DNA from 2 places in the Murimonas intestini genome. Region 1 is predicted to be linked to the other one. Evidence: a T-box and tRNA genes for the amino acid it is inferred to sense, from the RefSeq annotation. Region 1 holds a T-box; the other holds one or more tRNA genes.
The links. A T-box is a leader RNA that pairs with one kind of tRNA and senses whether it is charged. The one in region 1 lies ahead of NSB28_RS09490 (valine--tRNA ligase), so its partner is inferred to be a tRNA-Val.
Positions count from the first base shown of each region.

Region 2: it encodes a tRNA-Val, which carries the amino acid that the T-box ahead of NSB28_RS09490 (valine--tRNA ligase) is inferred to sense. The anticodon was not compared.

Region 1 is NZ_JANKBI010000005.1:2,772-16,043, forward strand. It holds gene NSB28_RS09455 (EFR1 family ferrodoxin) at 1-215, opposite strand, end outside; gene NSB28_RS09460 (hypothetical protein) at 325-495, opposite strand; gene NSB28_RS09465 (C45 family autoproteolytic acyltransferase/hydolase) at 855-1,988, shown strand; gene NSB28_RS09470 (AraC family transcriptional regulator) at 1,985-2,863, shown strand; gene NSB28_RS09475 (YoaK family protein) at 2,875-3,540, opposite strand; gene NSB28_RS09480 (GNAT family N-acetyltransferase) at 3,561-4,436, opposite strand; gene NSB28_RS09485 (translation factor GTPase family protein) at 4,446-7,160, opposite strand; gene NSB28_RS09490 (valine--tRNA ligase) at 7,295-9,670, opposite strand; T-box leader at 9,825-10,094, opposite strand; gene def (peptide deformylase) at 10,166-10,636, opposite strand; gene NSB28_RS09500 (helix-turn-helix transcriptional regulator) at 10,608-10,871, opposite strand; partial or broken gene NSB28_RS09505 (NUDIX domain-containing protein) at 11,068-11,370, opposite strand; gene NSB28_RS09510 (NUDIX hydrolase) at 11,386-11,814, opposite strand; gene NSB28_RS09515 (GNAT family N-acetyltransferase) at 12,040-12,906, opposite strand; gene NSB28_RS09520 (hypothetical protein) at 12,975-13,272, opposite strand, start outside.
Region 2 is NZ_JANKBI010000009.1:140,921-156,034, forward strand. It holds gene NSB28_RS14135 (RNA polymerase factor sigma-70) at 1-593, opposite strand, end outside; gene rlmB (23S rRNA (guanosine(2251)-2'-O)-methyltransferase RlmB) at 594-1,334, opposite strand; gene NSB28_RS14145 (Mini-ribonuclease 3) at 1,331-1,771, opposite strand; gene cysS (cysteine--tRNA ligase) at 1,756-3,162, opposite strand; gene NSB28_RS14155 (GNAT family N-acetyltransferase) at 3,301-4,473, opposite strand; gene ispF (2-C-methyl-D-erythritol 2,4-cyclodiphosphate synthase) at 4,530-5,081, opposite strand; gene NSB28_RS14165 (manganese efflux pump MntP) at 5,199-5,753, opposite strand; gene udp (uridine phosphorylase) at 5,971-6,738, opposite strand; gene NSB28_RS14175 (cytidine deaminase) at 6,755-7,216, opposite strand; gene NSB28_RS14180 (hypothetical protein) at 7,522-7,788, opposite strand; gene NSB28_RS14185 (hypothetical protein) at 8,195-8,563, opposite strand; gene NSB28_RS14190 (hypothetical protein) at 8,563-8,853, opposite strand; tRNA gene NSB28_RS14195 (tRNA-Met) at 9,046-9,119, opposite strand; tRNA gene NSB28_RS14200 (tRNA-Val) at 9,134-9,206, opposite strand; gene NSB28_RS14205 (VOC family protein) at 9,259-10,122, opposite strand; gene NSB28_RS14210 (hypothetical protein) at 10,150-10,713, opposite strand; gene NSB28_RS14215 (hypothetical protein) at 10,843-11,367, opposite strand; gene NSB28_RS14220 (phosphoribosylformylglycinamidine synthase) at 11,710-15,114, opposite strand, start outside.

The DNA of each region.
Region 1 (13,272 bases):
TTTATCCTCTGGACTGCCAGTTCCGGTACTCTTCCGCCATAGGAAGGCACTGCGAACATCACCAGTTCATCAGGCCCGAATTCTCTGCTGTGTGCCTCCACTGAAATATCTATCTCCTCTTTTTCCCATTCCAGGCCTTCCCCCAGTGCGTCAGCTGCCTTCTGTGTGCCTCCTGTCGGACTGAAAACTACCTTATTTAATTTTGTTATTTTCATATTTTCCTTCCTTTCTCATCTGCGGACCCCTCCGGGTTCTGCCTGCTCTGAAGCATCCTGCAGTTTTCCATGACTGTCTCCATCTTTTTAAACAGGGCTATCAATTCCTTCATTCTGACACTCCCTCCATCCAGATAGTAATAATTTTTCGTCCCGTCTTTTCTATCAATGTCAGGATAATGGACTGCCGTGTCTCGTCTCCTATGGCAGATAGCATATCACCGCAGCTCTTAAACTGCCCTGCAAATTTCTCCTTCTTTTCACAGTGCAAGCAATCCATTTCTGTTCCTCCGTCTTCTCCGGCCAGAGCCTTTCATCTGCCAGGGCGTGCTTGAAAAATGCTTTCCGTGTGATGAGCGTCACAGTTTGTGGGAATGATTTTTCAAACAGGCTCCAGTACAATTATCATGGAGCGCCGGCTTTTATGGTTTATATTTTTCGACCATTACTTTACCATTATATTACAGTTGTTCTGCTCCGTCTATATTGGGAAAGAAAATCGAGACATAAGATGTTACGGCTCACTCAGTAATCAGCAGCTGTGGGAATTCACTTTCAGCAGGAATTATCATGAATCTGTCTCCTGATCCTGCTAAACTGTAGTCAAAGACGCCGCACCGGCAGACAGGAGAGATGAAAATGCAGACAAATAAAACGATCCAGGCACACACTATTGAATTAAAAGGAAAAAGCTATGATATCGGATATGCCCAGGGAATGGCTATCTCAGCCATACCTGCCATGAAGGAAATCCATACCGCAGGCTTTAAAGGATTTGATTCTGAAGAAGTAAAGAGGGCACAGTCACTATTTGGACGCTTCTGCCCCGGACTCAATGAAGAGCTGGCCGGATTTGCAGATGCTCTGAAAGCTGCGCCGGAGCAGATTGTATATTTTGCCATGACCTTCCTGCGGCCAAACTGCAGCCACATGGTGATCCATCCACAGATGACAGAAAATGGGCATATCCTGCTGGCCAGGAACTATGAGTTCAGCAATGAAGCAGAAGACTTCATTCTTGCCAGGACAAGTGTTGACGGAAAATATACCCATATAGGGACAAGCGTGCTGAATTTCGGCAGGGAGGACGGCTTTAATGAAGCAGGCCTGGCCATCACTATGAGTTCCTGCGGTTTTCCCGTCGGCGCTCCTGAATATATGCGCCGGCCTGCAATAGAGGGGCTGCAGTACTGGGCTGTCATCCGCACCCTTCTTGAAAACTGCCGGAATATAGATGAAGCTCTTGATATGGTCCGGGACATGCCTGTTGCCTACAACCTGAACCTGATCGCCGCTGACAAATCAGGCAGTGCCATCCTTATAGAAACTCTGGACGGACGCCTGGCATTTCACAGGCTGGATCCGGAGACAGAGAGATATCTCCATGCCACAAACCACGCCGTGATCCCTGAGCTGGCTGCTCTGGAACCTGCTGTCATGGAACATTCCGCCGTCAGATATGACTATATTAAAAGGACGCTGGACGCTTCCGGAAAAATTTCTAAAGCTGCACTAAAGTCCATGCTTCTCTCAAATTATCCTGATGGTCTGTGCTGCCGCTATTATCAGGAATTTTTTGGAACTACAAAAAGCATGGTAATTGACCCTGTTGATGGTATAATAGACTTATGCTGGGGCGGCAGCGCCGGAAATGGCTGGAATTCATATTCCATGTCAGATCCTTTTGAGGAAGGCGTACACCCCGTAACTATCACGAATGAAAAGGCAGCTCCGTCTGTCTTTCAGTACATTACACACAGGAGTACATTGTGAATTATTTAAAAGCTCTGGAACATGCCATCATTTATATAGAAGACCACTTATCAGAACCCTTCAGTGTTGAGGAAGCCGCCCGCTATGCCGGCTACTCCTACTACCATCTCACCCGGCAGTTTTCGGCTGTCCTGGGTGAGAGCATAGGGAGCTATGTCCGGAAAAGGCGTCTTGCCAATGCTGCCAAAGATCTGATCTACTCAGATGAACGCATCCTGGACATCGCCCTGAAATGGGGGTTTGAATCAAGCGAAGCTTTCAGCAGGGCATTCAAATCCCTGTACATGATGAATCCTGCTGCTTACAGGCGAAACCGCCTTGACCTGTTTATCGGCAAAAAGCCCATGCTGGATGAGGAACGACTCAGCCATCTGGCCGAAAACCTGACTGTACAGCCTGTGCTTACCACTCTGCCTGATATAAAAGTAGCCGGCCTGAGGGGCCAGACTACGCTCAGGGATAATGTACTGCCCGGGCTATGGGCAGAATTCAACTCCATATCTCATAAAATACCTGATGCCATCCCGGGAGGCAGAGGTTTTGGTATCTGCGAGGCCTGCTCTGAAGGCAATACCCTACTAAATATGAATGAAGACGTGAATTTTTCCGAGATTGCAGGTATTGAAGTATCCAGCCTGGAACATATAAAACCCCCCTTTACAGGAAAAATCCTGAAAGGAGGGCGTTATGCCGTTTTTACCCATAAGGGCAGCCTCTCCAGACTTTCTGAGACATTTGAATATATCTGGGGAACCTGGTTTTTATCTGCTCAGGAGGAGCTTGACTTCAGGGAGGATTTTGAACTCTACGATGAACGCTTCCTGGGCTACGACCATCCTGAATCCAGGATAGATCTTTATATTCCTGTTAAATGATGGCATATGGCCTATTGGAGCTGTTCTCCACCTGAAACCTCTTCTTTTATAAACATCAGGGCAAATCCGCCCATCAGCGCGGCCGCTGCTATCCATATAGCACGCTCTCCCATGCCTGGTGTAACAAGCGCTCCTATCGCGGCGCCTGCTGCAAAAACAAGGATCACAAAATAGTAATGAAGGCTTTTCCGTTTCAGCTCCCTGTCTTTTGTAATATGGTATCTGCACAACAATTCTGTGGCATTCCTCATATTCCCTATACACATAGTCGTTGCACACGGAAGGCCCCTGAATTTCCTGAAGCTCTCCACCTGCATGGCACACGCAAATGACATCAGCACATTAGCAGCCATATTAAGGGACTGGGGCATAAAACCCACTGTGATAAGCAGAATAATCTCCGCCGCCAGCACGATCTGCCTCCAGTGTATCCTCTCGTATTCCCTGCAGCGGTGCCTGACCCAGCCTGTGACATAGACTCCCAGGAGGAACGCCAGAAGAGGCAACAGATAGTGGGCGGCATTCAGCAAGTTTCCCTGGGCCAGATTCTGTCCCAGCAGCACGATATTCCCTGTCTGCGCATTTGCAAACACATGCCCCCGGCAATTATAAGAATAAGCGTCCTGAAAACCTCCGGCCAGCGTGAGGAATACTGCTAGCAGCAGTGACTCAGACATCTGGCCATTCCATTTTTTCTTCAGCACTCCTGCCTTCCCTCCTCTGATCCCCGCTGTAATCTCTGTCTGAAATACCTCACCTCAAAAACAGGAGCAAATCCATACTTTCTGTACAAATTCAGCGCCGGCGGATTTTTACTGTCCACATCCAGCACAACCTTCTTTTTCTGCTCCTCTGCCATATTCAGAGCTGCCCGCACCGCCTGGCTGCCGTACCCCAGCCCCCGCATGGCCTTCTTTACTACAACGCCGCACAGATAGATATTCTCGCCATACTCCAGATTAAATATTGCCGCCGGCTCACTGCCGTCATAGAGAATATATCCCTCACGTGTCTCTGAAGCCAATATGGCTGCTGCTCCCCCTCCGTCACTGCCATATTCCTCCTCTGCTACAGACATAAAATCCGCAGTATTTTCTTCTGACAGCTGCTTCAGTATGATCCCCTCGCCAAGAGGGGCGTAAGAAGGCCCGCACTCCATGGTATATTCTGTATGGCTGTGTTCTGCCGTCCCCAGCCCCTGCAAGTACTTCATTCCTGCCGGGCTGGCCGGCTCAACCGCGAACAGAAAGTCCGGCACTCCGGCTGACCGCAGCACTTCCCCGGCCCGGTCCAGCAATGCCGTAAAATACCCTCTGCCGCGGCTGCCGGTCCTGGTAAAGCCTGTCACCTCTCCCTCCCGTTTATCCGGCATGAACAAATTCAGGAAAGATACAAGCAAGCCATCCTCATATCCCATAAAAAAACAGTCCAGTTTCCTGTCAAAATTCAGTTCTGATGACAGCCATATTCTGTTCTGAAGCACTTCCTCCCCATAGATCTGGTCTTCGAGAGCCTCTATCTCTGCTTTCTGCCTGTCATCCAGAACTGATAAAGTTCTAATCTCATACCCCATATATCTCTCTCACTCCTTGTCAAAATCTGTGTACCCCAGCCTCACATCTTCCATATGCCTGGCCATGTCTTCCGGCAGATTCTCAAATAAATAATTCTTGCTGCTCTTCTGCTTTTCCAGATATTCGCTGCGGATCTCTTTTCTGACCAGCTCTACCTCATCCTTCAGACCCTGGGCCGACATCCTGTCAGCGCCCTGTCCCAGTATGATGACCTGCTCTAAAGCATCAGAAGTAGCCACTGTAACATGATGCTTCCTTCCAATCTCGTGCACAGCCTTTTCGATGTACTGGTCAGCAGTCTCCGCCTCTTTCGTGTAGACAACAAATATATTGTGGTACTTCTGGACATCTCCCTTATTTCCCGGCACTTTGTAAGCATCAAACACCAGGATAAGGGTCATCTTCTTAAATCCCTGATAATTACAAAGGACATCCATAAGCTTATTTCTGGCGCCCTCAATATTCACTTCTGCCAGCTCCCGCAGATCTTCCCAGGCAAAAATAATATTATATCCGTCCACCAGAAGATATTCCTCTGATCTTTCTCTGGTTTTGGGTCTGTGGACAGCGCTGCTCTGGATATTCTCAGCCGCTCTTCTCCCCGCTGTCCCTCCCCGGTTAAACCGGTTGCGCTCCCTCTTTACAGGCCCGTATGTTCTCTCGAATATCTCTTCCAGCTCCTTTGGGTCTGCCCATCTGTCCTGATTCTCTGTATCCCTTCTTTCCCTGATCTGCTGCACCTCTTCTTCACGCTGTCTCATGATATCATTCTTTAAAACACTCTCAAGGTGCATATAATCACGCACCTTGTCCCAGCTGACTACAAACCCTGCCCCGCGGGCGCAGAATACAGACCCTGTAGGATTCTCCAGATCTTTCTCAGAATCGTAACCTGCCGCCTCTATTACCTCTTCTGCATTATGGCAGGGCTCATACCCCGCCAGAGAACAGGATAATCTTCCTCTGCCGCTCGTATATGCAGTGACCTCCCTCTGGTAGCCCTGCATTCTTTCTGCTGGCGCCCTGCCGGTGATGACAGTCATCTCCCCATCTATCTGAGGATTCTTAAAACTTCCGTACATCTTCTGGATGTCTGAAATTGCCCTCCCCATTTTGTCTGAAGGCACTTCCAGCCTGAATTCATACACTGGCTCCAGCAGGATGCACTTCCCCATCTTCAGTCCCTGACGCACCGCTCTGTAGGTAGCCTGACGGAAATCCCCGCCTTCAGTATGCTTCAGATGGGATCTGCCTGTCAGCAGAGTGATCCGCATATCTGTGATCTCCGCCCCTGTCAGCACCCCCGGATGGCGTTTCTCTTCCAGATGGGTGAGTACCAGCCTCTGCCAGTTCCCGTCCAGGATATCTTCACTGCAGGCAGTGGCAAACTGCAGGCCGCTGCCTGCCTCCAGAGGTTCCAGCAGCAGATGCACCTCCGCATAATGGCGCAGCGGTTCAAAATGTCCCACACCCTCCACCGGTTCCAGTATGGTCTCTTTATACACAATACTTCCTGAGCCAAATTCAACCTTTACCCCAAACCGCTCCTGTATCATGCTCTTGAGGATCTCTATCTGCACCTCCCCCATCACCTGGGCATGTATCTCCTGAAGCTGCTCATTCCACACAATATGGAGCTGCGGCTCTTCTTCCTCCAGCTGGCACAGCTTCAAAAACATACCATGTACATCACAGTCTTCAGGAAGCTGGATCTGATATGTCAGGACAGGCTCCAGGACGGGAAGCTCAGATGCCTCCTCAATTCCAATCCCCTCCCCTGAAAACGTACTATCCAGCCCCGTAACCGCACAGATCGTCCCCGCAGGAGCCTCTTTCACAGACCGGAATGAGGCGCCTGAATAAATACGTATCTGATCAGCCTTCTCCTCCCTGCTGCCTGAAAGCTGCATCTTTACCTTCAGGGCTCCCCCTGTTATCTTCATATGGGTAAGCCTGTTTCCCTGGGCATCCCTGGATATTTTATATATTTTTGCGCCAAATTCCTCCTGATACACACTGCTGCCTGTATACTTATCAAGCCCCTGAAGAAATTCTTCTACCCCCTCCACCTTCAGGGCAGAGCCAAAATAACACGGAAATACTTTCCTTGCGCGGATCAATTCCACTGTCTCTTCCCTGCTGATGCTGCCCTTTTCCAGATATGCCTCCAGCGCTTTCTCATCGCACATGGCCAGGTTTTCCATAAAGCTTTCATCTGAATCATCTGCTCCGAACTCCACGCATCTCTCGTCCAGCCGCACTTTCAATTCATCCAGCAGCTTTTCCCGGACACAGCCGGGCTGATCCATTTTATTAATAAATAAAAATACAGGGATGCTGTAACGCCGGAGCAGCCTCCACAGCGTTTCCACATGTCCCTGCACTCCATCTGCCCCGCTGATGACAAGCACTGCATAATCAAGGACCTGCAGTGTCCTTTCCATTTCGGCAGAAAAATCCACATGTCCCGGAGTATCCAGCAGGGTCACTGACTTCTCCCCCAGAACTGCCTCAGCCTGCTTTGAAAAAATAGTGATCCCTCTGGATCTCTCCAGCTCATATGTGTCCAGAAAGGCATTTCCATGATCTACCCTGCCCGGCTTCCTTATCTCTCCCCGCAGATAGAGGATACTCTCGGCCAGAGTAGTCTTCCCTGCGTCCACATGGGCCAGAATGCCTATTACTAATTTATTTGTATGGATTAATCTCTTTATCTGTGTCATTTTATCTGTAGTCCAATCATTCTTTTTATGCAACTGTGCACTGCCGCCGCAATTGCCGCTTCGCAATATAGTGTCTATCACATTATATCATTTCAGCAAATGCTTGACTATAGTGAAATTTTACATATGCCTTGTCACTGTACGGTATATATGATCTCCGTGGCTCCTGTACATGCTGACAGGTCCTGCTCTGTCTCCCTGTAATACCCTGTCATCCACTCCGGACATCTGATCTGCAGTCTGCCTATCTTGTCCTTCATTGACATCCCATGCTCTGTCTTATATCTCCTGACACTGCTGATCAGATCTTTCATATGCATACCAAACGCCAGGATATCTTCTTCCCTTCCCTCTGCTCTTTTCCACAGTTTCTGATGGATAGACAGTTCAGGTTCAAATTTTCTAAAAAACTCCTGATAAAGATATTCTGTAATATGGGGCACAAAGACTGAATACATCTTCATTATTTCCAACAGGCTGCTATATAGGGCATATTGTCCTGACCTGCGCCTGTCTGCCCCGTGTTTTCCTGGCTGATAAAGCCTTTCTTTTACAATTTCAATATAATAGTCACAGAAATCTTTCCAGAATAATTCATCCAGCTCATGCCTCGCCTGTCCAGCCTCGTATTCTTCCAGCAGCTTTCCCGTCTTTATAGACGTTTCATTCACTCTCTGCAGTATCCACCTGTCAACCGGAAGCAGGCAGGCCGCCGGATCTCCGGTCAATTCAAAATCCCCCAGCTGTGCCATTGAAAATTTAGCGGCATTGTATAGCTTGTTTATAAATCTTTTCGATGCTTTCAGCTCATCCTCACTGAAAAATGTATCTGTTCCCAGCCTGGCATTCGCCGCCCAGTACCTTATGGCGTCCGCTGAATGCATTTCTATCAGCTCCATCGGGGAACTCGAGGCATTATTCTTTGATTTGCTTATTTTCTCCCCAGGCTTTGCAAGCACAAATCCGCTGACCATAATGTCCTTCCATGGTATCTCCCCCGTATGGTAGAGACTCCTTACAATCGTATAGAAAGCCCAGGTGCGGATAATTTCGTGTGCCTGATGACGCATTCCCATAGGAAGTATCTGCCGGCTCCTGTCTCCCTCCTCCCCGTATCTGGCATTTATCAGCGGCGAGATGGAGGATGTGGCCCATGTATCAAAAACCGCTCTTTCCGGTATAACTTCCGTACAGCCGCAGCTGCATGAAGACAGAGGCCTGTCTTTCTCTGGATCCACAGGCAGCTGGCAGGGATCTGCTAAGATGGGCTTTTTACATTCTGCACAATACCATACAGGAAATGGAACTCCAAAATAGCGCTGTCTGGAAATACACCAGTCCCACTTTAAGTTCTGTACCCAGTCCAGATATCTGCTTTTCATCCGGGCCGGATGCCATCTGATCTCATCCGCAGCTTTTATAAAGCGTTCTTTCTCTGTCAGGATATCAATATACCACTGCCTGGACGGAATAATTTCTACATCTGTCCCGCACCGCTCATGCACTGCCACAGCATGTATCAGTTCTTCCTTTTTTATAATGAGCCCCCTGCTCTCCAGTTCCAGGGCAACGGCCCTTCTGGCCTGTGCAGTTTTCATCCCTCCTGTAAAGGGAATGTGCTCTGCTATTCTGCCATCCTTCGTGATTACCTCCTTATAAGGGAGGCTAAACTTTTCATACCACTCTGCATCTGTGGAATCCCCGAATGTGGCACACATAACAGCCCCTGTCCCCTTTTCCATACTAACTCCATCATCTTCAAGTACAGGTATCTCAAATCCATAAAGGGGTACCTTTACCTTCCTTCCCACATATTTTTTATATCTCTTATCTGCCGGGTGTACCAGTACACAGGCACAGCCGGGCAGCAATTCCGGCCTTGTAGTAGCCACAGGCAGTATTTTCTCCCCCGCATCAAATACCAGATAGTAAAAGCACGATTCACTCTCCTTAGTCTCCAGCTCCGCCTGTGCTATGGACGTCTGGCACTGCGTGCACCATAACACTGGGGACTCTTTCATATAGGCTTTTCCCTTCTTAACAAGCTCCAGAAACAATTTCTGTGAGATCTTCCGTGACTCTTCTGAAACCGTATGATATTCCAGATCCCAGTCAACAGAAAAGCCCAGACTCTTCCACATTTCCCTGAAATCCGCTTCATACCCTTCCACAGTCTCCATACACTGCCGCCTAAATTCTTTCCCCGGAATATCCCTGGCATGGATCTTTCTTTCCTTTTCAACCAGCCGCTCTGTAGGCAGACCGTTATCGTCAAAACCAAACGGATAAAAGACATCATACCCCTGCATTCGTTTAAAACGCGCTATCATTTCCGCCTGAGTATAGGAAAATACATGGCCTATATGCAGAGAACCGCTTACAGTGGGCGGCGGTGTATCTATTGAAAATATTTTCTTCTCCCTTCCATTCTGGAACTTATATATTTCATTTTCTTCCCAGAACTTTTGCATCTCCCTTTCTGTTCTTTTAAAATCATACTTCTGATTCATGTTCATACCTCCAATTGTATTATATTGAAATACAAAACAGACATAGCGAAAGTATATTTTTTGTTCCGCGTGCAGCCCTGCCTCCTCCCGGAGGGTTTTATTCTGTAGGAAACTTCGTTGCCTGTAGAATATAAAACGCCCTGAGCTAAATTTAGCTCAGGGCGGGCTGATTTGTCCGTGGTACCACCTGAATTCAGAATATTATTCTGCACTCATAACGATACGGGTACTATCATGTAAGAATAGTCCGATACCGCTTTCCTTGATAACGGTGGAAATCTCCGTTGGAGTCTACTTGAAGTCATTCTTCTTTCAATCCAAAGCTCAAAGGCTACTTCCATGTTCCCTTCACGAAGATTTTCACCAGTCATCTTCTCTCTGTGCATCCGGAATAACATGTACTCCTCCTCGTCTACGCTGTTGTCTGTGTTTGTTGAAGATCATTATACCAGACCCCTGGAGTATGTCAAGGCTTTTTTCCTCTTTATCCAGGACCTACTTTTCCTCCTTCAGAGGCAATTCAATCTCAACAGCATGATCCAGAAATACCACCCCATCCAGATGTTCCAGCTCATGGCAGAAGCACTTTGCCATAATCCCCTCCCTCGTTATGAGGACTTCTTCCCCCCTTTCGTTCAGCGCACTGACTGTGACCGTCTGGGGTCTGACTGTCTTTCCCATCTTTCCCGGAAAGCTTAAGCATGCCTCTATACACTCCTGCTCCCCGCTGCTTTCTACTATCCTGGGATTCACCAGTTTCAGGCAGTATTCCCCATAATCTACCACAACCAGCCGCTTTAATATCCCCACCTGATTAGCAGCCAATGCCGCCCCATTTTCAGTATCATGGAGAGTATCCATCATGTCATCCAGAAGTTCCAGGACATGGTCATCTATGGTTTCTACTTCCTTACATCTTTTCCTCAACATCTTATCGTCAAACAGACGAATCTTTCTTACTGCCATCTTTTTCCCTCCTGCTGCTGTCAGCCCTTGATTTTCTTTCACTTTCCTCAAATAAAAAAACTTCTTCAATGGTACATTCAAATATACGTGAAATATCATAGGCCAGCCAGATGGAAGGCTCACACTTCTCTGTCTCAATAGCATTTATGGCCTGCCTGGATGCTCCAACCAGCTCTCCAAGATTTTCCTGGGTCATCCCCCGTTTCTCTCTCAGTTCTCTGACTCTGTTCCTCATATTTCCCCCTTTGTAATGTTAACCTTACATATATTATATACTGTGGTGTGTGTAATGTCAACCTTACATTAAAATCAGTCCTTTACAAACTGCCCTGCAAAATGGTTATATGATATAAAAACCCTTGAAAACGTTGCATTTTCAAGGGTTTGGGTAATTCTCTTATAAAGTTTCTTATATTATGTATTATGAAATTTCAAAACATATGCTCTTCGATTGAGCCGTCTTCTTTTACATCCATGAAGCACTCTGAAAATTCATCACTATCCATAATCATTAAAACGCGATGCATTCCGACAGCTAGTTCCTTCTGTTCATATTCTTCTCGTGGAATCCAGTAAACTCTGCCCTCTTCCGAGCTTTTCAATTCTCCTTCAAATTGATCTGCCCGGTAAAGATATCCAACGTTATGGAATCCGTCCCGATACCAGTGATAGATTCCTTTCAACACAGGATTCTTGATGCGCAGGCCGGTCTCTTCCAATATTTCACGCACAACGGCATCATGAAATGTTTACCTAGTCTCTACATGTCCGCCTGGAAACGTTGTTCCGGTATAAGTGTTATTTACCTTATCCAGTGCAAGCACTTCGTTTCCACGGCAGACCATGCACATGTTCATGAAAATCACAGTATCTGGCGGATGCTTACGAAGAGTATCCTCCTTCTGAATTCGTTCGCAGATCTTCGCACGTTTGCCCTGGTATCTTGACGCAATCTCCCCATATGGTATCCAAATATCAGCGGCTTCAATATGATCATAAACTGCTGCAATCACAGCATCATCTGTCTTAGCAGTTGGAAATTCACCTGTCTGTTCGTGAAACTTTCTAGTCTCCTCATACATCCATTGTGCAATCTTATCTTTCTGCTTCTGTTTAAGCTGGTTATAACTCTTGGTAGTCTGGAGAAGCTTGCCTCCCACTTTTATATGATTTTTCATCTTTATATTATTCGCCGCTCCTTTTTTGCCATTCACATACAATCGGATTCCAATCACCTGAACGTTCCTTATTACCTACCCAAACATTCCAAAATAGGTAATCCTAAAACGATAGCCTTTTTAGTTGGTAATGCAGGTAGTAAGACCAAAGCCCATCTGAATTATGCCAAGCCTTTCCGTTCTACTGTGTGATTGTCAAAGGCGGTGCAGCCATTCAACCGAATGTTATTTAAATTCTAACATCAGCGAATCACAAACGGGCCTATATCCTATTTTTTTATAAATACTATTCGATATTGGATTTAATAAATCTGTGTATAATACGCACTTCGTAAATCCCTTATCTAAGGCAATTTGACTGATTTGAGCCACACATGAGGAGGCGTAACCCTTTCCACGATAATAAGGAGGAGTATATACAAATGCCACACCGATAGCTGTTTGCATTTCTCTTGTATATCCTGCCATAGAGACAGGTATCCCATTATCTTCGAGAACGTAGAGCTTTTGTCCCGATAATTGGTAGCGATAAGATTTTCCATCTTGCGGAATGGACATTTCTGTTTTTCCATAAATATTCGCTGCATTAAATGCTTCAACCCAATATGGGAAAAAGTACATATCTTTTTCATCCAGCAAACGTACAACACCAAATTGTTTAATATCCGGATTTACTGCTTTAAGCTCATATATTCGCTGACTCATGATTGTTTTAAAGGTCAATCCCTTTTGAGCAGTATATTTTTCTGCAAAATACTCCGCTAAGACTTTTTCGGTTGTCACGCCGGGAATTTCATGGTCTTTCAACCCATCTATCATACAGTCTATAGCGTCTGAATTAATAATATTATCTGTTGCATAAAGAGTAATATTATGTGGTGGTGTCATTACCGCGGTAAGCTGTATCCCGTTTACATCCGAAATAGTTGCCATGAGCCAATTAACAGGATCGCGCCAGCCTGTTTTGTCTTTCCCTTCATGTCCAATTATAATATTGCCGAGAGAAATCATATTCTGTGCCTCGTGACGCATTAATATACCATAAGTATCCCTGTAAAACTCATGCACATCTGTATACAACTTGAATCGCACTGTAACATCCTCCTTTTTTCACACCATAGAACTATCTTCGCGCCCTACTTTAAGTGTAGCCACACTTCCTATGCTTGCTCTTCTCTTGGAGCATATCTTAGTCTGTCAGGTTCATCACAAATCTCTTTCAATATATTTTCAATATTAAAAACCTCATATTCTTCTTGTTTAACTGTTGTTTTCCCTGTTTTCATTTCTGTATTTATTCTTATGCCATGCCGTGAAATAAAGGGAGCTTCTTTTATTGAAAATACCCCTTTTGAAACGTCATCTTGCATTATCGTAACTCTGCTTGAATACTTCCCGCCTTCACTTTTCACCTTCAAAGATTCTTCCAATAATTTTCTACTATATTCCATCTTCACT
Region 2 (15,114 bases), on a different contig from region 1:
AACACCTTCTTCCTGATCCTCTGCAGGGCATTATCAATGGATTTTTGTGTCTTTCCCATTATACTTCCTATCTCTGCATAGTCCTTTCCCTCCAGATAGAGGCTCAGCACCTCCCTCTCGTAGAGGCTGAGGCTTTTCTTCAGCTCTTCCTCCATCATCCGGGCATTCTCCTGACCGATCACAAGTTCCTCCGGATTATCCAGGCCCGAAGAGGCCAGAACCTCCTGAAGGGGTATCTCACGCTCATCCTGGCTGACTGTCCCCGAGTACAGGGATATATATGTATTAAGAGGAACGTGCTTCTGTCTGTTAGATGCCTGTATGGCGCTGTAAAGCTGCCGTGAGATGCACATATCCGCAAAACTCCTGAAGGAAGCCTCCTTTGCCTGGTCAAAATCCCGGATGGCTTTAAAAAGGCCTATCATTCCCTCCTGGATCAGGTCGTCATTATCTCCGCCCATGAGATACAAAGCCCTGGCCTTTTTCCTGACCAGGTGCTTGTATTTCTCCATGATATGATCGATAATCTCCGCATTACCTTCTTTGGCCTGCACAAGCAGTTCCTCATCGGCACAATCATCATATCTGCCCATCTACGACATCCTCTGGCGCACGATCTCATATGCCAGCACGCCTGCTGCTACAGAAGCATTCAATGAATCAATATCTCCCTTCATTGGAATGGATGCCACAAAATCACATCTCTCCTTAACCAGCCGGCTGACCCCTTCTCCTTCACTGCCGATCACAAGCCCTATGGGGCCTTTCAGATTCAGGCTGTACATCACCTCGCCGCCCATATCTGCGCAGACGAACCAGAGCCCTTTCTCCTTCAGTTCTTCAATAACTGCCGAGAGATTTGTCACCTTTGCCACAGGCGTATAATTCAATGCCCCTGCCGACGTCCTTGCCACAGTGGCCGTCAGTCCCACTGCCCGGCGCTTCGGTATAATGACTCCGTGGGCACCTGCCAGATTCGCAGTCCTGATGATGGCCCCCAGATTATGGGGATCTTCAATATTATCCAGCAAAAACAGAAACGGCGGTTCTCCTTTTTCCTCAGCCAGCTTCAGCATATCCTCTACCTCAGCATATTCATATGCAGCGGCATAGGCTATGACGCCCTGATGCTTTCCTGTCTCAGACATCTGGTCAAGTCTTTCCTTTGCCACATAGCTGAGCAGGGTATCCTGTTTCTTAGCTTCTCTTATAATAGAGCGCACCGGGCCGTCCTGGCATCCGTCCAGCACAAAAAGCTTGTCTATGGTCTTTCCTGAACGGTAAGCTTCCATGACAGCATTGCGCCCCTCTATAGTCAGTTCTTCGTATCTCATCCTTCTTCTCCTTTATCCAGCCCGGCCTTTACCAGCTCTACGATACGCCCCATATCACCCCTGAGGTACAGAAAGCCCATCAGGGCTTCCAGGCCCGTAGCCTTTCTGTATTCCAGCACAGACGCGTTTTTGGCCGTAGAAAACGATTTTGCATTGCGGCCTCTTTTATATATCTGTTCTTCCTCCCCGCCAAGCAGCGGCAGTATCCTCTCAATCATTTCCGCCTGGGCAGGCGCCTTCACGATCTGGCTTGTCCTTTTATGCAGCTTGTGGGGCGGGCAGTTTCCCCGCTCCACAACTAAAGTCCGTATGATCAGATCATAGACAGCATCTCCTATGTAGGCCAGCGTCAAAGGTGAATATGTCCTGATATCCACCTCCCCCATCTGAAATTCTTCCTTCAGATAGGCCGCCAGGGATTCTATGCCCTTTTCCATTTCACACCTTCTCTTGTATCCTCCAGGATGATCCCCTTCTCCAGCAGCAGGTTCCTGATCTCATCCGCCTTCGCAAAATCCTTTGCTTTTCTGGCAGTCTGGCGGTCCTCAATCAGCTTTTCAATATCCTGATCCAGCATCTCCTCTTTCTTCTCCACAATGAGTCCCAGGATATCGCTCAGGGCTGTAACCCTATCCAGCACAGCCTGGATATAAGCTTTTGAATTCTCCCCACCCACCGTGGTATTTGCAAACCTCACCAGCTCAAAAATAGCTGAGATAGCATCTGCTGTATTAAAATCGTCATCCATTGCCTCATCGAATTTTTTCTCAAAGGCATCCAGCTCTGTAAGTCCTGCTGCTTCCTCCGGCTTTAATTCCTCAGTTTTGGCAGCCTCCTTTAAAAACTTCAGATTCTCCACTGCTGTCACGATACGCTCAAGTGCATTCTTGGATGACTCCATAAGTTCCGCGCTGAAATTAAGCGGGCTTCTGTAGTGGGCGCTGAGCATAAAGAAACGCAATACCTGGAGGTCATATTTCTCACCGATCTCACGGACAGTAAAGAAATTGCCCAGAGATTTTGACATCTTTTTATTATCAATATTCAAGAATGCATTGTGCATCCAGTAGCGCGCAAAATGTCTGCCATTGCATGCCTCGCTCTGTGCGATCTCATTTTCATGATGGGGGAATACGAGATCCTCGCCGCCTGCATGTATATCTATCTCTTCTCCCAGGTATTTCTTTGACATTACTGAGCACTCAATATGCCAACCCGGCCGCCCTGCGCTCCATGGTGAATCCCATGCCGGTTCTCCCTCTTTTTTTGGTTTCCAGAGAACAAAATCCAGCGGATCCTCCTTCTGGTCTTCTCCTGATACGAGCAGAGAGCGGTTCCCCGACCTCAGATCCTCCAGGTTCTTGTGAGAGAGCTTTCCATATTCTTCAAACTTTCTTGTCCTGAAATACACTGTGCCGTTTACGTTGTATGCATACCCCTTCTCTATCAGATCAGAGATCATCTCTATCATACCGCCGATCTCCTGGGTAGCCAGAGGATGCGTGGTAGCCGGCTTCACATTCATGTCTGCCATATCCTTCTTGCACTCCGCAATATAACGCTGTGCCACTTCCTCAGACGTCACACCTTCTTCAATGGCTTTGGCAATAATCTTATCATCCACATCTGTAAAGTTGGATACATAATTTACATCATATCCTTTATGCTCCATATATCGTCTTACTGTATCAAATACGATCATGGGCCGTGCATTTCCTATATGGATAAAATTATAAACTGTAGGTCCGCAGACATACATGCTGACATGTCCGGGCTCCAATGGAATAAATTCTTCCTTCTGTTTTGTCAATGTATTATATATTTTCATCTCTTTTTTCCTCTCTTCCTCCTGCCGCCCGGCAAGAAATACATTACTGTTCACTCCGACCAGTAACACACTCCGCGGCCAGTAACAGATATGGAACTAGTCTATGCAATATTTTTCTGTTTGTCAATAGGGATCACGTCACACTGTCTCATCCAGAAAAATTTTTTTAGATTTAAATATCTCTTCTCCAAGCCTGGCCGCTGAGACGACGGGTGCCCCCTTCTCCCTGGCCTCCCTGTGGGTGACTCTCCTGCAGCTGCTCCCTGTGCTTCCCAGGGTACAGTAATATGCCCCGGAGTTCTGGACCAAAAGCTCATCCTCCACAATCACATAGAAGGAAACCTGCTTCTTTGTCCTAAGGGATTCCATCAGAGTCTCCAGATGGACGATCCTGCCCATCATGAGCGGCACATCTTCTATATCAGCGCTGTATTCTTCTGCCAGTACACATTCCAGATCATCCCCGAAATCCAGAAGCCTTATCTTTTCACAGGAATCCAGCCATCCGGCAGCAGCCTCCAAAAGCAGGCCCAGCAGTTCTTTCCTGGCAGCAGGCTCCCTTATTTCCACAAGCCCGTCCTCCGGGTGAACAGCCTTATCAGGAGCGAGAAAATAACCTGCCAGGCCGCTGCCATCCTTCATAAGAACTATCCTGCCGTTCTCACTCACCTGCTCCTTTAACAGCCGCTCACAATACTGTGTGCTCCGCACAGCATATATATCATAATTATTTTCCAGATACTGTCCTGAAAACGATGACAAAGCCTCGAGATCCCCTGGTCCGGCCACGGTGCACCAAAACCTCCCGCTCTCTTCTGCCGCTGTCAGATCCTGACTGCCGTCCACGGAAGAGTGCTCTGTGATCCTGTCTCTTTTCACAACCGCAGTTTTCCTGCAATTCATATATCTGAATCCAAATGGAGTATATATGGCTTCTGCAGCTGGCATCAGAAATGTAAAGGGTTCTTTTCTCTCATACATTTCTCCCAGGGATGTCAGGATAAGCTTCTTCATCATTCCCTGATGGCGGCATCTCTCTTTTGTTGCCACTGCCACTATATAATGGTAGTCCATCTCTGAACCGCAGACTGAGAGCCTGTATGGATTCAGGTGAAGCATTGACACGATCTCCCCCTCATCCTGATCCTCCCGGGCGCTGTCATACTCTTCTATCACATATATTTCATTTTCAGATGCCTTACAGTGATAATAATAATCTACAAAGTCCTTGCTGTCCTCAGTAAATATTTCCTCATAAAGCGGCCTCGTCCTCCGGTTCTCATCTTTTTCCAGCTTCTTCAGTCTCAGCATACATGTTCTCCTGACGCACATTTGCCATATAATTATCTTCTTTTATTTTCTTTTATTTACTTCTCTATTTTTCCGCGGCAGCCGCCGCAGCCGGGGCACCCTCCAAAAGACGCCCTGTCGTCAGCCACCAGGTCCATGATCGGAAGCAGGCAGCATATGGCCTGGGCCGAGATACCCTCACCAGTGCCTGTAAAACCAAGCCCTTCCTCTGTAGTGGCCTTTATATTGACCCTGTTTTTTTCTATTTTAAGCGCACTGGCTATATTTTCTTCCATCTGTTCAATATACGGCCTCAGCTTTGGCCGCTGGGCGATGATCGTACCGTCTATATTTTCGATCAGATAGTTGTTTTCCTCCAGCAGCCCTCTCACATGCTCCAAAAGCGCGATGCTGGAAATACCTCTGTATTTCTCATCTGTATCCGGGAAATGTTTTCCGATATCTCCCAGCGCCGCCGCTCCCAGAAGAGCATCCATGACAGCATGCAGTATCACATCTGCATCAGAATGTCCCAGAAGCCCCTTCTCATAGGGGATATCCACCCCTCCTAAAATGAGCCTGCGGCCCTCCACCAATTTGTGCACATCATATCCCATACCAACCCGCATATATACACTCCTTCATTTCTCTGCCCCCAGAGGCGGCAGATTCCCTGTTAATTTTCTTGAATGCCTTTATTCTAACATGTTTCCCCATTTCTGAAAAGAAAAACGTGCAATCTAAAATTATCCCATCAAGTGCTGAATCAATATCTTTATGCCCATTGCCACCAGCACAAGCCCTCCAAACAGCTCAGCCCTGGACTTATATTTTTCCCCAAATACATTTCCAACCTTGATACCCACTGCGGAGAATATAAAGGTCACTACGCCTATAAAAATCACGGCCGACACAATATCAACCTGCAGAAAAGCAAAAGTTACTCCCACTGCCAGAGCATCAATGCTTGTGGCTACAGCCAAAGGCAGCATCGCCTTGCAGCTGAAGCAGCCGTCCAGTTTTTCTTCCTCACTGCGTGACTCCCTGATCATATTGACTCCGATCAGCCCCAGAAGTATGAACGCGATCCAGTGGTCTACACTTGTGATCAGCGCCTGGAACTGTGTACCCAGAAGATAGCCCAGCAGCGGCATAATTGCCTGGAAGCCTCCGAAATATATTCCTGCCGTCAGACAATGCCTGGGACAGACTTTCTGTACAGACAGCCCCTTACAGATGGATACTGCAAATGCATCCATTGATAATCCTACCGCGATAATAAACAACTCCCATAAACTCATTTTTCTTTCCTCCTTAGAATGTGATCATACTATTGCTATGCACAAAAAACGAGGCTTATCTGTATTTTAACAGATAAGTCTCGTCATTTAATACAAAGCCAGGAATCCCGATTCCAGTATGTTGGCCTCATCACGCTATAAAGCGCTGACTACTCCCTTATATTGGCAATAACTATAACATAGAATTAAAGGAAATGTCAAGAAAAGAATCTCCGTGTTACGCATCCTCTTTAATCAGCATGCGCAGAGCCTCTACGGCTGTGGTAATGGCCTTCTCTGTATCATGAACCACCTCGTTGGCAAGCCCCTGCTTCTCTCTTTCCTGATTTGCCACCACAAGGAATACAGAACCAACGCGCACCTTCAGATAGCTGCCGACGACAAACAGCGCTGCAGACTCCATTTCAGAAGCCTTGCATCCCAGGCGCAGCCAGGCATTCCACTTGTTGAGCAGCTCATAGCTGACCGGCATCTTTTCCGGTTCGTGCTGTCCATAGAAAGAGTCTTTGCACTCTACTACGCCTGTATGACAGCGGTAGCCTAACTTTCCGGCTGACGCTGCAAGGGCATTGGCGACACTCAGATCAGCTACCGCCGGGAATTCAATGGGCGCATATTCCTTACTGGTTCCCTCCATCCTGATGGCTCCTGTGGCTATAACCACGTCACCGCTCTGCACATCCAGATCCATGCCGCCGCAGGTTCCAACACGTATAAAGGTGTCAGCTCCGGCCTTCACCAGCTCTTCCATGGCGATTGCCGCTGAAGGCCCGCCGATTCCCGTGGAAGTAACGCTCACCTTCACGCCATCCAGGTATCCTGTATAAGTAATAAATTCTCTGTTGTCAGCAACTAATATGGCATTGTCAAAATGATTTGCAATCTTTTCACATCTCTTGGGATCCCCCGGCATGATCACATATTTGCCGACTTCCCCTGTCCTTACTCCAATATGATACTGTAAACCTTCTTCTGCATATTTCATATCTGACACTCCTTTTCTATGATCTGCCGTAACCTACTGAATAACTACGATCTGCCTTACTCTGCAGATTATCCTTTGAAAATCCCAGAGGCAGCAATTCCTCCAGGCGGAAGACCCTGTAATCATCCTCTCCCTTTGCCAGAATTACAAGGAATTCTCCGGGATCACAAAATTCCGCCATCACCTGCCTGCACACACCACATGGCGCACAATAATCCCTTTCCTCTTCAGATGCCCCTCTTTTGTTTCCCACAATAACGATTTTCTTAAATTCCGTCTCTCCTTCAGAAACCGCCTTAAAAAATGCCGTTCTTTCAGCACAGTTTGTGGGTGAATATGCAGCATTTTCTATATTGCACCCTGTATATACCCGGCCGCTCCTGCCAAGCAGAGCCGCGCCTACCTGAAAACCTGAGTATGGTGAATATGAATACTGCTGAGCTCTGTATGCCTCTTTAATCAACTCTCTGTCTTCCATGAACTTATCCCCTCCTTAATCTGCCGTATATCCTGTTAATTAATAATAGCTCCTAATCAGGTTTTTAGATAGGACTTTTATGCTTTCTTTGATGCCGGATCATCATTTCGTCTTATTCTACAATTTTTATCCTGGTTATTTAGTCATATTTGTTATTATTGCATCCCTCTCCGGAGGTTTTTCCCGGAGAGCAAAGTATTCTATACACCTCCATGCATCCGCAAGGATCTGAATTATGGGATGCACGGAGGTGTATGGAATTAAAAAAAAGCTCCCGGAATACCGGAAGCTCTTTTAATTTTACATTATTCTGCTGCTTCTGTTTCAGCCGCTTCTGTTGCTGCTGCTTCTGTTTCAGCTGCTTCTGTCTGTGCTGCCTCAGTTGCTGCTGCTTCTGTTTTAGCTTCTGTCTGTGCTGCCTCTGTTTCAGCTGCTTCTGTTTTAGCTTCTGTCTTTGCTTCTGTTGTTGCTTCTGTCTTTGCTTCTGTTTCTTTTGCTTTTTCTCCACATCCTACTGCTAAAGCTCCTGCTAAAGCCATAACTGCCATTAAACTAATAACTTTTTTCTTCATACTAATTTCCTCCTCATTTTGGGATAACCAGATTATCCCGATAATCATTACAGAGGTTATCCTATCATACTTGTCCCGGAAAATCATGCCCTTTTCATTAATTAATACAAAAAATATTCTTATGTTCCTTAAGAAAACTTAAGAAATTGTGCATACAGTTCAACTTTTTTATACATTTATACTTATATTTCGCTCTTTCTCACTAAAGCATTAATTTGGTATCTCAATTTATTCCATCAGTTTTTCACTATCAAATATCCTGTCCAATATTTTTTTACCGAAACTGCACAACTATATTGTTTTCCCTTAGGAGCGGATACCCTGTATTCCTATGACAAAGATCATAACACACTGTGACGCCGGTAATTCCATTTTTCCTGCACAGGTTAATCCTTCCTGCCGCCGCTTACTTTAATCCTTTTACAAAAGGAATCAGGCAGAGGAGAGCAATAATTCCAATGATCCCTATCACAATGCCCAGTACCAAATTGCTCCACACCATTGTAAGGCACATACCCACTCCCAGAAGCAGGGCTCCGATAACTCCAATCAAAACTGCTCCTACTGTTTTCCCTGAAAGCCTAATGGGAGCTTTGTTTTCCATTTTTCTCCAAACGCCTGCCATGATCAGCAGCACAACCGCACCTGCTGCCCCCATAATAACCCCGGGCCTGAATGCATTCCATTCCGGAATCAGCGCCATGCACATTCCCAGGGCAAATAATATGCCGCCAATCGTTCCTAAACTCATTGCAGTAAATGTACTCTTTTTCATTATTCAACACCTGCCTTTCTTCTTGCCTGCCGTTCTTCGAAAGCCAACCTATCCGCTTCTTCTCTTTCCTTCTGTTCCTTTGCAAGTCTGGCTCTCGCGTCCTCTACGGATTCGCCCTCCTTTGTCAGAAAGTTGTCTACAAACTTATCAGCTATCTTATTGAAACCTCCTACTGCTCCCTCTTCAATCTTTTTGTAACCGCCAACTACACCTTTCTCAATTTTTTTGTATCCGTCAACTACACCTTCGGCAATCTTTTCATTTGCTTTTACTAACTTTGATTTAGCCATACTGCTTATCTCCCTTTCATTTGTCTCTGCTTTACTTGATGGTGTAAGAATATCATCCCTTTATTGACGTTACGTTTCACTTTTGTTTATGAAATATTAATAGCCGCGCATCCCCCGGAGGTTTTTGTTTTGCTGGAAATGAAGTTTCCTGAAAAATAAAAAAGCAGAGACTTTATCATCTCTGCTTAGTAATAGCGGAAGGGAGATTTGAACTCTCGACACCACGGGTATGAACCGTGTGCTCTAGCCAACTGAGCTATTCCGCCATATTTAATTATCATGGGACCTATAGGGCTCGAACCTATGACCCTCTGCTTGTAAGGCAGATGCTCTCCCAGCTGAGCTAAGATCCCATGTCAAGCAGCCCTTGTATCGGACTGCTTTGCTATTATACTATTAAATTCCTCAAAATGTCAAGTAGTTTTTTTCAGCAAATTCAATTATTTCTCCATCTGGTCCCATGACTTTAAAAAAGCGGATCCCGCGTTCCAGTATCGGAAGTGTCTGGACTACATAATGTATCATCCTGAAGCCTTCTTTTTTTGCAAGAAACAGCGCATCTGAGATATCCGACACATCGAGGGCAATGTGGTCAATATGTCCCGATGTCCTTTTATCCAGTTCCAACAGGCCCTGCCCTGCCATTTGAATGATTTCAAGCATAAATCCGTTGTTCTTCATGAATGCGATCTCCAGGCGGCCGTCATCCGTCATCAGATAACCCCCGCCGCACTCTTTAAATCCCAGCTTACCGTAAAATTCCCTGGAGCGTTCCAGATCTCTCACTTTAAGCGCAAGATGCGCCCACCCCTGAAGGCCTTTCCTTGCTCCATATCCAATGCTGTTGTCGTGGCAGAATTCTACTACCTCCTGGTTTGGACCTGCAAAATTAATCCCTTTTACGCCCTTTTCCCCAAGTGTCGTATAATGAATAATACCATCAGGCGTTGAGGAATGTACCTGCATTCCTTTCTCCAAAGCCTCCCTGGCACATTCTTCAATATCCGGGGCCTCTATGGCAAAATGGTCAAGTATGCCGTCGCGCCTTTTTGCCACTTCAATTCTTTCTCTGCCTGAAGGCTGGTATATCTGCAGCATAATATCGCCCAGAACCAGAATAGCCATCTCCATATAATTGGGATTCAGGACTATTTTCTGCTGTACCCTGCGGAAACCGAGCTTTTCCTCATACCAGTTTACCGCTTCGTTTAAATTAACAACCGGTATCCCCAAATGTTGAACACCCTGAACGATATCTGCCAGCCTCATATACCTTCCTCCTTTGCATTGTGATCACTACTTTTTCAATTCATATAAACCATTTATGGGAGAACTCTCCGACTGGCTGTCCTGTGTCAGAACAGTCACGTCTACCTGCCCGTCAGACAATACAAACTGGACCATGTAATGGTCATCACCTTCGTATGTGGCGCTGTTGGGATTCTCGCTGATCCTGGCGACTCCATTTATCCCCGATGTTCCAAACTGGAATTCAAAGGATGTGGCGTCCACAGCTTCCATTGTCAGCGACTCCCCTTCTTTTACATACGTTCCATTCCAGTCCGCCTCAGGCACACCTGCCTCAGTGAGCGTCATTTTCTCAGTGAGCATCTCTGTCTCCTGAACTGCCTGTGTGTCATTCTGTGAAGGTATGTTTGCTTCTGTCTGCCCTGCTTCCGTCTTCTCTGCTTCTGCAAGAGGAACATCACCTATCACTTCAGCAGCCCCGGATGTCTCATGCATAACCGCCTCAGTCTTCTGTTCCGTATCAGCCTTCTGCTCTTTTCCTTCACTGCCATTACAGCCTCCCAGAACTGCGGCAGTAAGAACAGCCGCCAGCAATAATACCGTTTTTCTCATTTTATCCTCCTCATTTAGATGCGCGTCCCCGCGCTGAGCCTTTCACAAAACTACCCATGCAGTTATTATACCATTTATTTTCTTAAATAAAAATTAAATTTCGCTTTTTTGCATTACATTTTTATCAAATTAACGTTTTTTATAGTAGCTGGAAAACTTTTTTCTGGCTTTATCAATATTTTCATCCAGCAGATGCAGCATCGGCTCCTGACTCACGATCCCGCTCAGATATCTGCCTGAATAATCCTGATAACTGCTCCACCAGTAATCGGACGCCCTCTTAACGAACTCTTTTTTAACAGGCAGATTGTGGAGCTCCAGCCAGCTTTTCTTCAGCTTATCTTTGGAATCAAACACCCTGGCTCTGCGGGCATCCCGTATCACAGCTCCCTTTATCTCCCTGTTCAGCCTGTAATACGCTGTAAAATCATCGGCTATATCACATAATACTTCTTCCTCTGCATCTGCAGGCATTTTAAAAATAAATCTGGCCTCGCTGTCAAGTACGCAATAGGCATACACCTTGAATGGAAGACAGATTTTGATCTGCTGCACAATATCCAGCAGCTTCTTTTTGTCACATTCGTCCGCAAGCACATTTTTCTTTTCCTTGCCTTTAAGTATAAACAGGCCGGTTTCTTCTTTCGTTTTCATAACTCTCTCTCCTTATATATTTGTCGGCCCTTAGTCAGCCCACCACCGTTAATATAATCAGAGCCGCATACACAATACTATACAACAAGGAAAGATTGTTTGCAACATATCATTTATAAATGCATCATTTTGTATCATCTCTCTGATTATGCAACTTTTTAGTTTCTTTTTTTCATGAATGCATTAAAATATGCTACATTTTGTTGCGTTATAAATTCAAGAATGCTTCAGCAAAGTGCGCTTCGTTCCCCTGGCGGATCTATAACTTGGGTTACATTGAAACAAAAAAGTCCCCATACAGATGAACCATCTGTATGGGGACTGTAAAAGCCTATCTGATTTTTATTTAAAGTAAGCAACACCTGATTCAAATATCTTCAGATCTTGATCTCCGTAGATATTGATTGCCACAGATTCATCACGGCGCTCTACGTGGGCCATCTTTCCAAGCACTCTTCCGTCAGGGCTGGTAATTCCCTCGATAGCCGCATAGGAACCATTTACATTCCACTCTTCATCTCCTGTAAGTCTGCCGTCAGCGTCACAATACTGGGTAGCCACCTGTCCATTGGCAAACAGCTTGTCTATCCATTCTCTGCTGGCTACAAAACGTCCTTCCCCATGTGAAGCCGGAGTCGTATAGATTCCTCCCAGTGCAGCGCCTGCCAGCCACGGTGATTTATTTGATGCAACCCTTGTATAAACCATCTTGGATATATGGCGTCCCACCGTATTAAAGGTCAAAGTAGGAGAATCTTCTGTCTGACCTGTGATCTCTCCATACGGCACCAGTCCCAGCTTGATTAAAGCCTGGAATCCATTGCAGATACCAAGTGCAAGTCCGTCTCTTTCATTTAACAGACGCATCACAGCTTCCCTGATCTTGGCATTCTGGAAGGCTGTTGCGAAGAACTTAGCGGAACCATCCGGTTCGTCACCAGCTGAAAATCCTCCCGGGAACATAATGATCTGGGCCTGGTTGATGGATTTCTCAAATATCTCCACTGAATCCCTGATATCGTCCGCCGTCAGGTTCCTGAACACTTTTACGTCCACTTCAGCGCCTGCCCTCTCAAAGGCTTTTGTACTGTCGTATTCGCAGTTTGTACCCGGGAACACAGGTATAAACACCTTCGGCACTGCTACTTTGTTCTTGCATACATATACTTCCTTTGTATTGTAAAGCCTGTCCGGAATATCGCTCTCAGCCTCAGCATTTGAACGTGTCTTAAACACCTTCTCCAGAGTTCCCATCCATGCTTCCAGGGCCTCTTCCATGGTGATTGATACGTCACAATAATCAAAGGCGGCTTTTTCCTGAACTTCGCCTACAACTGTATATGTGATAGAAAGCTCACCAACTTTATCTGACGGAACCTCAGCCACAATATAGCCGAAGCCTTCTGTAAACAAGTCTCTGGCATCCACATTGTGTTCTACCTTTACTCCGAGTTTATTGCCGAACGCCATCTTGGAGAGCGCAGCTGCCAGACCATTTGCATCTAATGTATATGCAGAGAGTATCCTTCCCGCTTTCACATCCTCGTGGAACTTTCCATACTGTTCCATGACCTGAGTGTAGACAGGCAGATCATATTCATCTCTCTCAATCTTCAGTACGACAAGCTTATTTCCTGCACTCTTGAGCTCAGGTGTGATCATAGTCTTCTCACTGGCCACGTTAACTGCAAATGAAACGAGAGTCGGCGGCACATCTATTTCGTTGAAGGTACCGGACATACTGTCCTTTCCTCCGATAGAAGGCAGACCAAATCCCAGCTGCGCAGAATAAGCTCCTAAGAGGGCTGCAAAAGGCTGGCTCCAGCGCTTCGGGTCCTCTGTCATCCTCCTGAAGTATTCCTGGAAGGTAAAACGGATGCTGCTGAAATCTCCGCCCGCTGCCACGATCTTCGCTACTGACTCCAGAACTGCATACACGGCGCCGTGATACGGACTCCAGCTGGACAGGTAGGGATCAAATCCATAGCTCATCATTGTCACTGTGTCTGTCTTGCCTTTTAATACAGGAAGCTTGGCAACCATGGCCTGTGTCTCTGTAAGCTGGTATTTTCCGCCATATGGCATAAGAACGCTGCCTGCACCGATGGAGCTGTCAAACATTTCCACAAGTCCCTTCTGTGAGCAGGCATTCAGGCTCTTAAGCGTATCCAGCCATTTTCCCTTTACATCTGACACTTCTTCCCTGACAAAATACTTGTCTGTCTCAGGCGGCATCTCAACCTCTACAGCTGTCTCCTGATGTGCGCCGTTTGTATCCAGGAAGGCTCTGGAGATATTGACGATCTCCTCGTCTCTCCAGATAAGCACCAGACGCGGAGCCTCTGTCACTACTGCCACCTCAACTGCCTCCAGGTTCTCCTCAACAGAATATTTCAGGAACTCTTCCACATCCTTGGGATCTACTACTACTGCCATACGCTCCTGTGACTCAGAAATAGCGATCTCTGTCCCATCCAGGCCTGCATATTTTTTCGGTACCTTATCCAGGTAGATATGGAGTCCGTCTGCCAGCTCGCCGATTGCCACAGACACACCGCCTGCACCGAAGTCGTTGCATTTCTTAATGAGGCGGCTAACCTCCGGACGGCGGAACATACGCTGTATCTTCCTCTCTGTAGGCGCATTTCCCTTCTGTACCTCAGCACCGCAGGTCTCTATAGATTCCTCTGTATGCACCTTAGAAGAGCCTGTGGCGCCGCCGCAGCCATCCCTTCCTGTACGTCCGCCCAGAAGAATAATGATATCTCCCGGGTCAGATGTGAGCCTCTTTACATCTTTTCTGGGGGCAGCGCCCATCACAGCGCCTATCTCCATTCTCTTTGCTGCATAATTGGGATGATAAATCTCTTTCACATATCCCGTAGCAAGTCCGATCTGGTTTCCGTATGAACTGTAGCCGTGTGCCGCTTCGCGGACCAGCTTCTTCTGGGGCAGCTTGCCTTTCATAGTATCCTGAACAGACGCTGTGGGATCTGCTGCTCCTGTCACACGCATAGCCTGATATACATAAGTACGCCCTGAAAGCGGGTCACGGATAGCGCCGCCAAGGCAGGTAGCCGCACCTCCGAAAGGCTCGATCTCAGTCGGATGGTTGTGCGTCTCATTTTTAAAGTTCACAAGCCACTCTTGCGTCTCCCCGTCAATCTCCACCGGAACTACAATACTGCACGCATTGATTTCATCAGATTCTTCCTGGTCTTCCAGTTTTCCTTCTTTTTTCAATTTGCGCATCGCCATCAGCGCCAGATCCATCAGGCAGACAAATTTATCTTTTCTGCCCCTGAATATCTCTTCCCTGTCAGCCAGGTACTTCTGATATGTGCCTTCAATGGGGGCTCTGTAATAACCGTCATCAAATTTGACATCTGTCAGTTCCGTGGAAAAGGTGGTATGACGGCAATGGTCAGACCAGTATGTATCCAGCACGCGGATCTCTGTCATGGACGGATCTCTGTTCTCTTCATTCTTAAAATAATTCTGGATATGGAGGAAGTCTTTAAATGTCATGGCCAGGTTCAGTGATCTGTAAAGCTCTTCTAATGCTCCCTCTTCCATACCGGTAAAGCCGTCAAAGATTTTCACATCTGCAGGCTCTTCAAACCTGGTGATGAGCGTGTCCGGTTTCTCAAGGCCTGTTTCCCTAGAGTCTACCGGGTTGATACAGTATGCCTTAATTGCCTGATATTCTTCATCGCTTATATTTCCTTCAATAACATAAGTAGTTGC